3 regions of the Paenarthrobacter sp. FR1 genome follow, and region 2 is predicted to be linked to each of the others. Evidence: predicted binding sites of a transcription regulator. Region 2 holds the regulator's gene; each other region holds the start of a gene.
The links. Region 2 encodes Rex, which represses fermentation and respiration genes when NADH is low (regulators of the CRP and FNR family bind a similar motif). Its sites were predicted from a motif close to CTTGTGAANNNNTTCACAAG; they were not measured.
Positions count from the first base shown of each region.

Region 1: ACR30Z_RS14310 (glyceraldehyde-3-phosphate dehydrogenase) is a predicted target of Rex. The motif match lies at 1,998-2,017, and genes of this name have one in related genera.
Region 3: ACR30Z_RS09755 (ALF repeat-containing protein) is a predicted target of Rex. The motif match lies at 2,727-2,746, and genes of this name have one in related genera.

Region 1 covers NZ_JBPFSF010000006.1:315,139-319,376, forward strand. The annotation lists gene ACR30Z_RS14305 (hypothetical protein) at 6-215, opposite strand; gene ACR30Z_RS14310 (glyceraldehyde-3-phosphate dehydrogenase) at 288-1,775, opposite strand; RNA gene rnpB (RNase P RNA component class A) at 2,041-2,430, opposite strand; gene ACR30Z_RS14320 (YaaA family protein) at 2,488-3,252, shown strand; gene ACR30Z_RS14325 (zinc ribbon domain-containing protein) at 3,299-4,036, opposite strand; gene ACR30Z_RS14330 (Nif3-like dinuclear metal center hexameric protein) at 4,126-4,238, opposite strand, start outside.
Region 2 covers NZ_JBPFSF010000001.1:900,993-905,230, forward strand. The annotation lists gene ACR30Z_RS04185 (hypothetical protein) at 122-820, shown strand; gene ACR30Z_RS04190 (hypothetical protein) at 1,071-1,832, shown strand; gene ACR30Z_RS04195 (redox-sensing transcriptional repressor Rex) at 1,892-2,599, opposite strand; gene ACR30Z_RS04200 (glutaredoxin family protein) at 2,676-2,930, opposite strand; gene ACR30Z_RS04205 (HAD family hydrolase) at 3,161-3,994, shown strand.
Region 3 covers NZ_JBPFSF010000004.1:180,597-184,834, forward strand. The annotation lists gene ACR30Z_RS09750 (IclR family transcriptional regulator) at 1-219, opposite strand, end outside; gene ACR30Z_RS09755 (ALF repeat-containing protein) at 412-2,544, opposite strand; gene ACR30Z_RS09760 (amino acid permease) at 2,804-4,238, shown strand, end outside.

The sequences.
Region 1 (4,238 bases), on a different contig from region 2:
CGGGTTTACTGCTCCCGCATCACTCGTTGCAGGTCCTCGGTTGCCAGGGCGAGGAGCCCACGCAGTTGTTCGACGCGCTGGTCGGGGACGTCGCCGGCAGCGTTGGCTGCGATGGCCTGGTCCAGGAGTTTCTGCGCTTGTTTGTGGTTGGCTTTGGCTACGTCCAGAGCGTGTTCCAGCGTGGTCTCATGTTCCAACGTTGATTCGTTTTCCATGGACCCATTTTGGTCAGGTTTCCCGGCTGATACCAGTAACTCAGCCGGGAAACCCACGAATACTTCGAGCGGCTAGGCGCCGGCAGTCTCAAGGACTGCGATGGGTGCCACGACGTCGCGCGCAGGGAACGACGGCGGATTGACGCCTGCCATTTCCTCCATGACGCGGACAACCTGGCAGGAGTAGCCGAACTCGTTGTCGTACCAGACGTAGAGCACGAGGTTCTTGTCGTTGGAGATGGTCGCGAGGCCATCTACGATGCCTGCGCGGCGCGAGCCTACGAAGTCGGTGGAAACGACATCCGGCGAGTCGATGTAGTCGATCTGCTTGCGGAGATCGGAGTGCAACGACATTTCGCGGAGGAAGTCGTTGACTTCGTCACGCGTGGTCCCCCTCTCCAGGTTGAGGTTCAGGATTGCCATGGAGACATCAGGGGTAGGAACGCGGATGGCGTTACCCGTCAGCTTGCCCTGGAGATCGGGGAGGGCCTTGGCAACAGCCTTGGCAGCACCCGTTTCCGTGATGACCATGTTCAGCGCAGCGGAACGGCCACGGCGGTCGCCCTTGTGGAAGTTGTCGATCAGGTTCTGGTCGTTGGTGAACGAGTGAACCGTTTCCACGTGGCCGTGGATGATGCCGAACTTGTCGTTGATGGCCTTCAGCACCGGCGTGATGGCGTTGGTGGTGCAGGATGCCGCGGTAACGATCTTGTCGTCGTCCGAGATGTCGCGGTGGTTGATGCCGTGAACGATGTTCTTGAGTTCGCCCTTGCCCGGTGCTGTGAGCAGGACGCGGGCAACACCCTTGCTTTGCAGGTGCTGGGCGAGGCCATCGGCATCGCGCCAGCGGCCGGTGTTGTCCACTACCAAGGCATCCTTGATGCCGTAGGCCGTGTAGTCCACGGTGGCGGGGTTGTCCGAGTAGATGACCTGGACCTGCACGCCGTTGGCGGTGATGGTGTTGGCTTCCTCGTCCACCCGGATGGTGCCTTCGAAGGATCCGTGCACGGAGTCCCTGCGCAGCAGGCTGGCGCGCTTGACGAGGTCGTTGTCAGCACCCTTGCGAACCACAATGGCACGGAGGCGCAAACCGTGACCGCCGCCGGCCTTTTCAATCAGGATGCGGGCCAGGAGGCGGCCGATACGGCCAAAGCCGTACAGCACGACGTCGGTGCTGGTGCGGTCGTCAGCGCCACGCTTTCCGACGATCTCGGCGAGCTCGGCACGCAGGTATTCGTCCAGCGAGGCTCCATTGCCTTCGGCCCGGAACTTCTCCGTCAAGCGTGCAATATCAATGGCTGCAGCGCCGAGTTCCAGCTCGGACAAGGCGTTCAGCAGGGGTGCGGTTTCTTCGAGCAGGAGCTCATGGTTGCTCATTCGGCGCGCAAAGCGGTGTGCCTTGAGGATGTTCATGGTGGACTTGTTGATCAGGCTGCGGCCGTGGATGCTGGTGACCACGTTGTTTTCCCGGTACAACCGGCCGATCACCGGAATCATGGCCTCGGCGAGAGCCTCCCGGCCCATCCACTTATCAAGACAAGAATCTGACGTCTGGCTCACAGAACTACCTTCCTTGGGTCAACCACATACGTCCTCGTATGCAGATGGCAGCGGCCGCCCGGAGTAATCCTGCGGCACATGCGCCGGCGGGCTTCGGTCCACCCACAGCGCCTTGAACGAGAGCAAAGAAAAATCCGCCGGCTGCGAACGCAGTCCCGGCGGCAGAACATCTACGTTCACTAACCATTCTAGGGCGGAAGGAAGGGGCATAGGCATCCCAGGGGCGTGAAATCACTCACACGCCAGCAAACCCGGCGGTCATAAATGGATGGGTCGACCGATACGCCGGGTTCTGTCATCCCCTGCCGTTACCGGCAAGGGAGTGGCGGCCATCCATCTACGAACGCCGTTGCCGACGCCCTCCAGCAGCCTACCCGGACACTCGGGCGAGCAGCCCTCAAGCGTGTCCTGTCTGGCCTTGCTCCGGGTGGGGTTTACCTAGCCTCCCCGGTCACCCAGGGAGCTGGTGGTCTCTTACACCACCGTTTCACCCTTACCTGCGCCCGGTGACGCAAGCGTCACTGGTGCAGGCGGTCTGTTCTCTGTGGCACTGGCCTGCGGGTTACCCCGAGTGGGCGTTACCCACCACCCTGCTCTGCGGAGCCCGGACGTTCCTCGAGCCACTTTCGTGGCGCGCGACCGCCTGGTCGACCCATCCGTCGTCAAGTCTACCGGCGTTGGGACAGCCCAAAGACCCCGGTAATATCGACTGGTGCTGATTCTCCTGCCGCCCTCAGAAGGCAAGACCCCCGCTTCCAATGGTCCCGCCATCGAATGGGAGTCGCTGAGCTTTCCGGAGCTGAACCCCGCCAGGGCGAAGGTCCTCGAAGCTTTAGGAACGGTGAGCGCGCACGAGGACGCCCTGGCGTTGCTGGGCGTCGGCGCCTCGTTGCGGGACGACGTCGAACGTAATACCCGGCTGCACGCCGAACCGGCGGCTCCCGCGCACCAGGTCTACTCAGGGGTCCTGTATGACGCCCTGGGCTACAACAGCATGACCCCCGCGCAACGCCGCAAGGCGACCGAATCCATCCTGGTGGTGTCCGCCCTGTGGGGCGCCATCGGCTTCGGCGACCATGTGCCCGCCTACCGGCTGTCCATGGGAACTGCACTGCCCGACGTCGGACGCCTCGCCTCCTACTGGAAGCCGCAGCTCAACGCTGCCCTCACCCAACGGGCCGAGGGCGAACTGTTGGTGGACTGCCGCTCCAGCACCTACGCTGCTGCTTGGGCTCCCCCGGCGACGCAGACGGTAAACGTCAACGTGTTCAGCGAGTCGAACGGCAAGCGCACGGTGGTCAGCCACTTCGCCAAGCACACCCGGGGTGAACTGGCGCGGCACCTGCTGACGCGGCGTGGCAAGGCACCGGCTACTCCAGCTCAGCTGGCGAAGGCAGCCAGTGAAGTCTGGACGACGGAACTCGTCGAGGGCACGGCCCGCAAGCCGCACGCGCTGAACATCATCCTGCCGAAGTAGGTCCGGGCCAGCCGGATTGGTCCCGGCTCAGTTCCATTCAGCCGGCTCAGTTCCATTCAGCCGAGCGGACCAGGATGACTCCAGAGTCCGGGCAGAAAACGATCTCGTCCTCGGCTGCCGCTTTGACCTCGGCGAGGTCGCCGGGGCTGAGCATCATGCCGGAACCTTCGGATTTGCCATGGAACAACCTGGCGGCGCCGACACCCCTCTTGGCTATCGTCTTCTCGTAAACCGCCAGCAGTCCCCCTTCCAAGGTGTCCGCGAAGGCGGCCCTTTGGCCACGCACCACCGTCTCTTCGGCGGCAATCTCTGCGATTGCTTCGTCCAGTTCGGCACGGATACTGCCGAAAGATCCCTGGATATCGTCGACGATCGCCTGCTGCGCCGCCTGACGTTCCCGGAGGGTATCCAAGCGCTCCAGGATTTCCAGCTCGACATCCTCGAGGTCGGAACGCCGCTTGTTGAGTGAGGCGATGTCACTCTGCAGCGCCACCAGGTCCTTGGACAATCCGGTGCCGCTGTTCAGCCGGGTTTCGTCGCGTTCGATGCGTGAAGCAACCTGTTCCACGTCGGCTTCCGCGCGGCGCAGTTCGGCCTCGGCGTCGTGCACGGCAACCTTTGCCGCGCCCAGTTCACCATTGGCCACGCTGAGGGCATCCGTCAGGTCCGTGATGCGGGGGTCCGTTTCAAGTACCTTCCGACGGCCGGCCAGCGACTTGAGCCTGGCATCCAGTCCCTGCAGTTCAAGCAATTTCAATTGTTCTGCCGGTGCTGCTTTCGCCACGCTTACCTCCGCTTGTCGCCGCCGTTCCTGGAGATCAGGTCCGGCCGGACGGCCTGTATCTGTTCGGGCCGCCCATATCTTTCTAGACTCTAGTCCCCGCCGGGAGTCAGTATGAAGTCCCATGGATCACTGTTGGTGCTGCTAACGCGGATCTCGACGTCGTAGCCCTGGTCTGCGAGCACGTTGCCCAGTGCTTCGGCAG
Region 2 (4,238 bases):
GGGGCGCCGTTTCGCATTTACGGAAGTCACCCCGCAATTGTTCGGCAAACAGCCTGTATTTAGCTGCGAGTTAGCTCCGAATTTCCTATGCATCCTTCAACCTGCGGTCTAAAGTGATGCCATGAGTACCCCAGACGAAGCACCACAGCCACAGCAGCCCGGCTCTCAGCCTCCGCAGCCCGGCAGCGTTCCTCCTGCGGGTTACCAGCCTCCGCAGGGCTACCAGCCACCTCAGGGCTACCAGCCGCCGTCGCAACCGGGCCAGTATTCGCAGCCCGCACCGCCTCCGGCCGGACCCGGACAACCAGCTCCGGGGCAGCCCGGCTTCCACTTCGAAATGCCCACTGACGGGCCCCGCAATTTCAACGACGTCATGCCCCAGGGCGGCTTCTCCGGAATGTTCAAGACCCAGGGCCTGCCAACGGAACTGAAGGTCTCCTACTTCATCTGGGTAATTTCCGGACTCCTGGGCCTTCTGTTCGGGCTCATCGGCTTCTTTGCCATCATCGCCCTCTTCGCCTTTGCGCCTGGAATTGCCGCCATCCTGCTGATCCTTCTGATCCTCAGCCTTGCAGTGGCCGTGGCTCAGGTTGTCCTGGCCATGAAAATGAAGGAAGGCAAGGAGTGGGCACGCCTCGCCCTCACCATCGTGGCCGGCATCTCCTTGCTCCTCGCGATCTTCAGTGCAGCCAGTGCCGGGGGCTCCAGCACCGGTCTTGGCAGCAACTGGTTCGGCTTCCTGGTCAGCGCCGTCGCCGTCGTGCTGATGTGGCTGCCGAACTCGCAGCTCTGGTTCAAGGCAGTCAAGGGCCGCGTTTAGCCCTAACTCGACTGCCGCCGTCGTCCACCAGCGGTAACAAGGCCGCGGGGATTCCTCAGAATCCCCGCGGCCTTCATCATGAAGGCGTAAGCCAACATGATGATTTTTTGTCCGCGAGCCGTATTTTCCTGCGTGTGGTCGGAGGCAGCGCAGTGGCGCAGAGGTACGGTGGAAACAGAACCACGCTGGGGGCAGGGTCATTTTGCTGATCCCGGCGGCCACACAGCAGTCGACCAAGCAAAGGAATGCCATGAGCAACCCTCCGTACCCGCCGTCAAACCCGGGCGATGCCAACCAGTCCGAGCAGCCCGGCTCCCAGCCCGCCGCACCCCAAACTCCCGCATCCCAACCTCCCGCACCGCAGTACGGCCAGCCCGCCACGCCACAGTACGGCCAGCAGTCCCAGCCACCGGCAGCACCGCAATATGGTCAGCAGTCCCCCGCCGCGCCGCAGTACGGCCAGCCCGGTGGGGCGCCCCAATACGGCCAGTCCCAGCCGCCGGCAGCACCGCAGTACGGCCAGGACACCAACTGGCCGAGCCAGCAGCCGGGTCCCACCACGGTGCCGCAGATGGTCAACATCGCTTTTTGGATGATTGTTGGCGCCGGAGCAATCTGGCTCATTTCGATCCTCCTTTCGATGGCCGCCATCAACGACCCCGCCATGCGGACCATGTTCGAGGACCAGATGGCTGCCGGGGGCGCGGCTGACGTGAGGTTCGAAGACGTGCAGGGTGTCATCGTTGGAGTCATGGTGGCAGTTGGAATTATTGGTGCCGCGCTGTACGCCCTCGTGGCCATCAACGTCCGCAAGGGCCGGAACTGGGCACGAATCCTTGGAACAGTGCTCGCCGCGCTGTCCATCTTTGCGTTGGTGCCGCTGAGCCTTGCCACACTGGCAGCACTCCTCGGCATCGCAGCCATCGTCATGCTGTACCTGCCGGCGTCGGCTCCGTACTTCCGGAAAGCCCAGCCGTTCGGCAACGCTTACCAGAACCCCTACGGGCGCTAAACCCGGGGGCCACACCAGGCCTTCAGGAAATCATTCACGCGGGCGCGGACCCGGCGAGGCTAAACAGCCTGGCCCGGTGTCTGCGCCCGTTGTGCGTGGTAGGCCAGAATCTGCAGCTCGGTGGCCATGTCCACCTTGCGGAGGTTGACGTGCGGCGGAACCTGCAGCAGGACAGGAGCGAAGCTGAGGATGCTCCGGATACCGGCGGCGATCACGCGGTCACACACCGCTTGGGCAACGGTGGCGGGCAAGGCCAGCACCACCATGTTCGTATGGGTCCGTTCCAGGACCCGTTCGAGTTCGGCGGAGTCGCTGACGCGCAGCCATCCCACCTCGTTGCCGATCACCATGGGGTCGGCGTCGAAGATCGCCACGACGTCGAAGCCCCTGGACTCGAAGCCGCCATACCGGGCCAATGCTTTGCCGAGGTTACCCGCGCCGACAATTGCGACCTTCCAGTCGTGTGTCAGTCCCAGTGCGGCCGCGATGTGCCGGCTCAGGTACTGGACCTCGTAGCCGACTCCCCGCGTCCCATAGGAGCCAACGTAGGAAAGGTCCTTGCGGAGCGTGGATGAGCTAACGCCGGACGCCTCGGCGAGCGCTTCGGACGAAACCCGTTCCACCCCTTCGGCGAGGAGGGAGTTGAGCGCGCGCAAATAGAGGGTCATCCGGGCCACAGCCGCGGGCGGGATCTGCTTGGCGGCAGGTTCGTTGTCCTCGGTTGTCGCTTCCGGGGACGGTTCCAGCGCAGTCACGGTATTCTCCATTGCGTCGCTTTGTTGTTCCACTCTATGACCCCCAGCCGGACTCAACAAAAGCCATTACTTGCGGGTAACCGCACCCTCAGCCCTCCATCACTTTCTTCAGGGTGCGGGCCAGCCGGTCCTCATCGATCTTCCAAAAGTCGCGCTGTACGCCGTTGACCAAGATCACCGGAATCTCCTCGGCGAACCGCTCTTGCAGTTGCGGATCGTCGTCGATCCCTTTCTCGGTCCACGGAACGCCGAGGCTTTTCGTCACGCGCTCGACGGCGGCACGCGCCTCAGTGCAGAGGTGGCAGTCAGCTTTGGTGAGGAGAACGACGTCGGGAATAGCCATGGGATAACGGTAACCGCCCCGATCCTCTCTCACATCCCACCCCCAACAACGCCACCCTCTCTCACATCCCACCCCCAACAACGCCACCCTCTCTCACATCCCACCCCCAACAACGCCACCCTCTCTCACACCCCACCCCCAACAACGCCACCCTCTCTCACACCCCACCCCCAACAACGCCACCCGTGCGCCCGCAGCGCGCCGCACTAGCGATTGACTAGACTCAAGGCATGCCCGAGGAGAAGAACGCCACCGTGGTCGCAGATGCCCAAGCGCAGAACGACGCAGCGCAGAAGCGCACCGGCGAAGCTGCCTTCTTCGATGTCGACAACACTTTGATGAAGGGCGCGAGCCTCTTTCACGTTGCCCGGAAGATGTACGAGCGTAAGGCCTTCACGCTGCCGCAGGCTGCTGGATTTGCCTGGAAACAGTTCAAGTTCGTCATGCGCGGCGAGAACATGGAGGACGTTCACGCGGTGCGTGATTCCGCGTTGACCCTCGCGGCCGGCATCACCGTGGACGACATCAAGGCGTTGGGCGAAGAAGTCTACGACGAAATGATCGAGTCGCGGATTTGGCCGGGAACCAAGGCCTTGGCCGAGCAGCATCTTAGGGTTGGTCGCAAAGTTTGGCTCGTCACAGCGACTCCCATCGAAGTTGCCACCGTCATCTCCACCCGACTTGGGCTGACGGGTGCACTCGGGACCGTAGGGGAAGTGCACGATGGCATGTACACGGGGAAGCTAGTCGGCGACATTCTCCACGGCCCGGCCAAAGCAGTGGCAGTCCAACTCATTGCCGAACGTGAGGGGCTGGATTTGGAGCACTGCTGGGCCTACAGCGATTCTGCAAACGACATTCCCCTGCTCACCATGGTGGGGCACCCGGTAGTCATTAACCCTGATGCGAAACTGCGCCGTCACGCCCGGGACAACAACTGGCCTGTGTACGATTTCCGCTCCGGTCGTCGCGCCGCCACGCTCGGGCTGAAGGCTGCAACGGTCGGCGGAGCGATTTACGGTCTCTGGCGTGGCTTCTCGCGGTTCCGCGGTCCCCGCTACTGACCCTCGTTCACATCGCCCCAAACCCTCACCCTCTCTCACATCCCACCCCCAAAACCCTCACCCTCTCTCACATCCCGCGGGCCATCAGGCTGCCTGTGGATAACTTCTGCAGACAAAGTGCCCGACCGGCAACAATTCCGGTATGGAAAAACTCACCCTGACAGAGTCCGATCTGCCGACGGCACCGTTCACTCTCGACGAAGCTAAATCAGCGGGCATCAAACAAGAGCGCCTTTGGCGTCGC
Region 3 (4,238 bases), on a different contig from region 2:
GTAGCGCTGTTCCTCGTGCAGGTGCAGGACGAAACCGTTGGCCTCCATCACGCCGAGCAGATGGTAGACACTGGAGCGCGGCAAGCCGAGCGCTGTTGCAATGTTCGACGCCGCCATGGGACCACGGCGCGAGGCCAACAGTTTCAGGATTCGCAGGGTGTTTTCCGCGGCCGGGACTTTGGACGTGGCTTTGCCGGGGGCGGTTGGCGTCGTTGTCATGGTTCCTCGCTGCTCGGGCTGCTGACGGGATCACCGGGCACAACTGTCCGGTATCCCGTACTCAAGCGTGCACCCTCCGCAAGGCCCACGCCAGACCACCACGCCGTTGCGATGTCTGAAATACCAGACTTAACCAGCCCGCCCGAATGGCCGGCAGCAGGGCAGGGCGCACGCGGTCATTGGTTTGGCTTGCTAGGACTTGGGCTTGGCGTCCGTGGAGGCCGTGGCCCTGGCCGGCACCGGCGTGCCGCCCTTTCGGCGCAGCAGGAACGTGATGGCACCAGCGGCAGCGAGGACCAGCGCGGCGATGAGGCCAAGGGTCCATCCGTTCAGCCCGGTTGAGGAAGCAGCCATCGGACTTGCCGCCTCCTGGGACAGGGACTCCGTTGACGCCGCCTCCGGCCACGTACCGGCCGGAGGGACGTTGACATCGGTGATTTCCGGAACTTCGGTGGCGGGTTCGGATGAGCCATCAGGCGCCTCGCCGGTGACGGCCAAGGCGACTGGAGGAACCTCCGCCTGCGGCCAGGGCACAGCGGCAGGGGCTATCCCGGTCAGCTGGGAAGCATCGACCATGGGCACGTTCAGCGGCAAGTTGCCACCACGGGCCTGGGGGGCGCCTTCGGCCTTGGCAGCTTCCGCTGCCTTCGCAGCTTCCGCGGCTTTGGCAGCTTCGGCGGCTTTGGCAGCTTCGGCGGCTTTGGCAGCTTCCGCTGCCTTCGCAGCGTCAGCCGCCTGGCCGGCGTCGACTGCTGCCTTGTCAGCCAGCCCGGCGAGTTCGGTGATCACGCCGTTGATCGACGCTACGTGCGCGGCGGTTGTTTCGTCACGCTTGGCAGCGGCGAACTGTCCGACGCTGGCGAATGCCTGCAGATCAGCGCGACTGCCATCCAGGGCCACGTTGGCGGCTGCGCGCAATTCCGGCCCGGCCTTGTCCATGGTTTGGAAGGCCAAAATCCGGTTGTCCAACTCCCGAGCAACAGCAAATCCGAACTCAAGGAAATAGCGGATATCGGCGTGGTTGGTGGAACTCAGCGCAATGTCCGCCGCTTTGTTCACGTGACTGCCGCCCGCGTCCAAGAGTTGGTAAACGCGCTGCCGATCCGCGACGAACGCCGATGGCTTAGCTGAATCGAGCGTGCTGGCTTCAGCGTGGCCGTCCGTGACAAAGGACTTGATGGCAGAATCCCCACCCAGCAGGGCAGCTTCGGCTGCCTTCCGCACTTCGGGAGTGCCTACAAGCGCCAGATCCAAGGTGGCCTGGCGGGCTTCCTTGCTTAGCGCGTCCAGGTTGGCACCGGATGCCGTCAAGGTGGACAGTAGCCCGGGCAGTTCCTTTGCCGCTTTTGCGAACGCCTCCCTGGCGGGCTTCTCGGCGGCCAACGCTAAATTGTCCCTGACATTGCGCGGAGCAGCCTGCGTCGACAGGAAATCCCAGTCGGCATCCAGCCTGGCGGCGTCAGCTTCCCGCGCGGCGGCCGCAGTGGACTTGGCCTGCTCCACGGCGTTCTTCGCCCGGTCAGCTACTGCAGCGGCGCCGACGGGGTTGGCTTTGATGTCGTCCCTGACCTGCTGGAGCAGCGCGGTCACCGCGGCGGACTCAGTGTGATGGTCTGCGGCGACGAACTGGCCGTAGCGAAGGAAAGCAGCGACGGTTTCATCGTCGTCAGTTGCCAGCGATGTCTTGGCAGCAGCAGAAACAGCAGGGTTAGTGGAGGCGACGAGCCCAAAGGCGGCTTGCCGATCTGTCATCTTCGCTTTGCCCCGCCAGCCCGTAAGAACGAACTGCTCGATAGCTGCCTCGCCGGAGTCCAAGCTGTCGGACGCGGCTTTCTCGACGTGGTCGTTGCCGTACTCCAGGAAATACGTGGCTGCGGTCCGGAGATCGCCCTTCCATGTGTCGGCCCAGCCTTGCGACAAGAAGGTGATGCTGGCCGCATCGGATGCGAGGGCTTCCTTCGCCGACGACCTCACATGAACGCTCCCCCGCTCCGTCAGCTCGGTGACCAGTTGCTTGCGGTCCGCTGCCAGCGGTACGTCCTGTCCGCCGTCGAGAAATGCCTGCAGCGTTTCCGGTCCGCCCACCAAGGCGGCCGCAGCCGCAGCGCGCGTCGCAGGACCACCCGTCTTCCACAGCTCCAGCACTCCGGCTGCATCAGCAGCGCGGTTGATATACGGCACAGGAGCCTGCGCGGCGTCAGGGACCTCAAATTGGGGGACGTCATAAGCCTGTGCAGGAGCGGCAAAGAGCAGGGAAGCTCCAGCCACCACGGCAACAGCAGCAGCGGTCCAACGGCGTCGCGTACGACGAAGTGCAGAGATCAAGGGTCCCCCAAATATGGATGCGATGGCAGCGCCTATTTCCACTGGGGGCGACGCTGGAAGCGAGGGATGCCTGACCGGTTTGATGAGCTGTCCGCGGTCATCATATCCGACCGGAAGCTATGACTTTGACCGCCCAGAAAACGGCCCTTCCGCCCACTGTCTGCGATCAAAGACACCAAAGCCCCGTGAGTCCGATCACAAGGGCCGCAAAAGTGATCTGCTGGATAGCGATCCCCTCCCAAAGACGAGAAGGTTTACTATGCAACAAACCAAGCTGGCTGCGGAGAGCTCTGTCCTCCAAGCCGCGGGTACGGCGCTCAGCCGAGGCCTCAACGTCCGTCACATCCGCTTCATGGCGCTCGGATCGGCGATCGGCACGGGCCTCTTCTACGGCTCCGCCTCCGCCATCCAGAAGGCCGGGCCGGCTGTACTGCTGGCCTACATCATCGGCGGCGCGGCCGTCTTCATGGTGATGCGAGCCCTCGGCGAAATGGCCGTCCGACACCCCGTGTCGGGTTCCTTCGGCCAGTACGCCAGCAAGTATCTGGGGCCGTTTGCCGGCTTTGTGACCGGCTGGACGTATGTGTTCGAGATGGCGATCGTAGCCATCGCCGACGTCACCGCCTTCAGTATTTATATGGGCTTCTGGTTTCCGCAGGTGGACAGATGGATCTGGGTGCTGGCGATCATCCTGTTCCTGGGCGCCATGAACCTGCTCAGCGTGAAGGTTTTTGGTGAACTTGAGTTCTGGTTCTCGCTGATCAAGGTGGTGGCGATCATCGCCATGATCGTGGGCGGTGCGGCGATCGTCGTGTTCGGTTTCCAAACGGGCGACGGCGGTGGCGTGGCACCGGGGCTGGGGAACCTCGTCAATCACGGCGGTTTGTTCCCGAACGGTTTCGAGGGGCTGTTGGCCGCGTTCGCCGTCGTAATGTTTGCGTTTGGCGGGATCGAAACGATTGGTATCACCGCCGGTGAAGCCGCCAATCCCAAGAAGGTCATCCCGCAGGCCGTTAACACTGTGCCGGTACGCGTTCTGCTTTTCTATGTTCTGACCCTGGGTGTGCTGATGAGCATCTTCCCGTGGAACGAGATCGGCAGCAGCGGCAGTCCGTTCGTGCAGATCTTCGACGGACTGGGCATCCCGGCCGCTCCGCACATCCTCAACGCGGTGGTCATCACCGCCGCGCTCTCCGCGATCAACAGCGATATCTTCGGTGCCGGGCGCATCCTGTTCGGCCTGGCCCAGCAGGGCCACGCGCCCAAGAGCTTCAGCAAGATCTCCCGGCACGGGGTTCCCTGGATGACCGTAGTGATGATGGGCGGAATCCTGCTGGTGGGCGTCGTTTTGAACGCCGTCATCCCCGAGGATGTGTTCGTGCTCATCGCCTCGATCGCCACCTTCGCCACCGTGTGGGTCTGGGTGATGATCCTCGCCTCGCACGTAGCCATGAAGCGTGAGATCAAGCGCAAGGGACTGCCGGCGTCGGAATTCGGCTCACCGCTGTGGCCCGTTGCGTCCATCATGACCATGGCGTTCATGGCGATGGTCATCGTGATCCTTGGAGTCTTCGAGGACACACGGGTTGCGCTTTATGTTGGCGGCACCTGGCTGGTCCTGCTGTTCGTGGCCTACAAATTGTGGGTTCGCGGGGGTGGCCTGCGCCGGGCAGAGCTGGTGGACGAGACCGCTT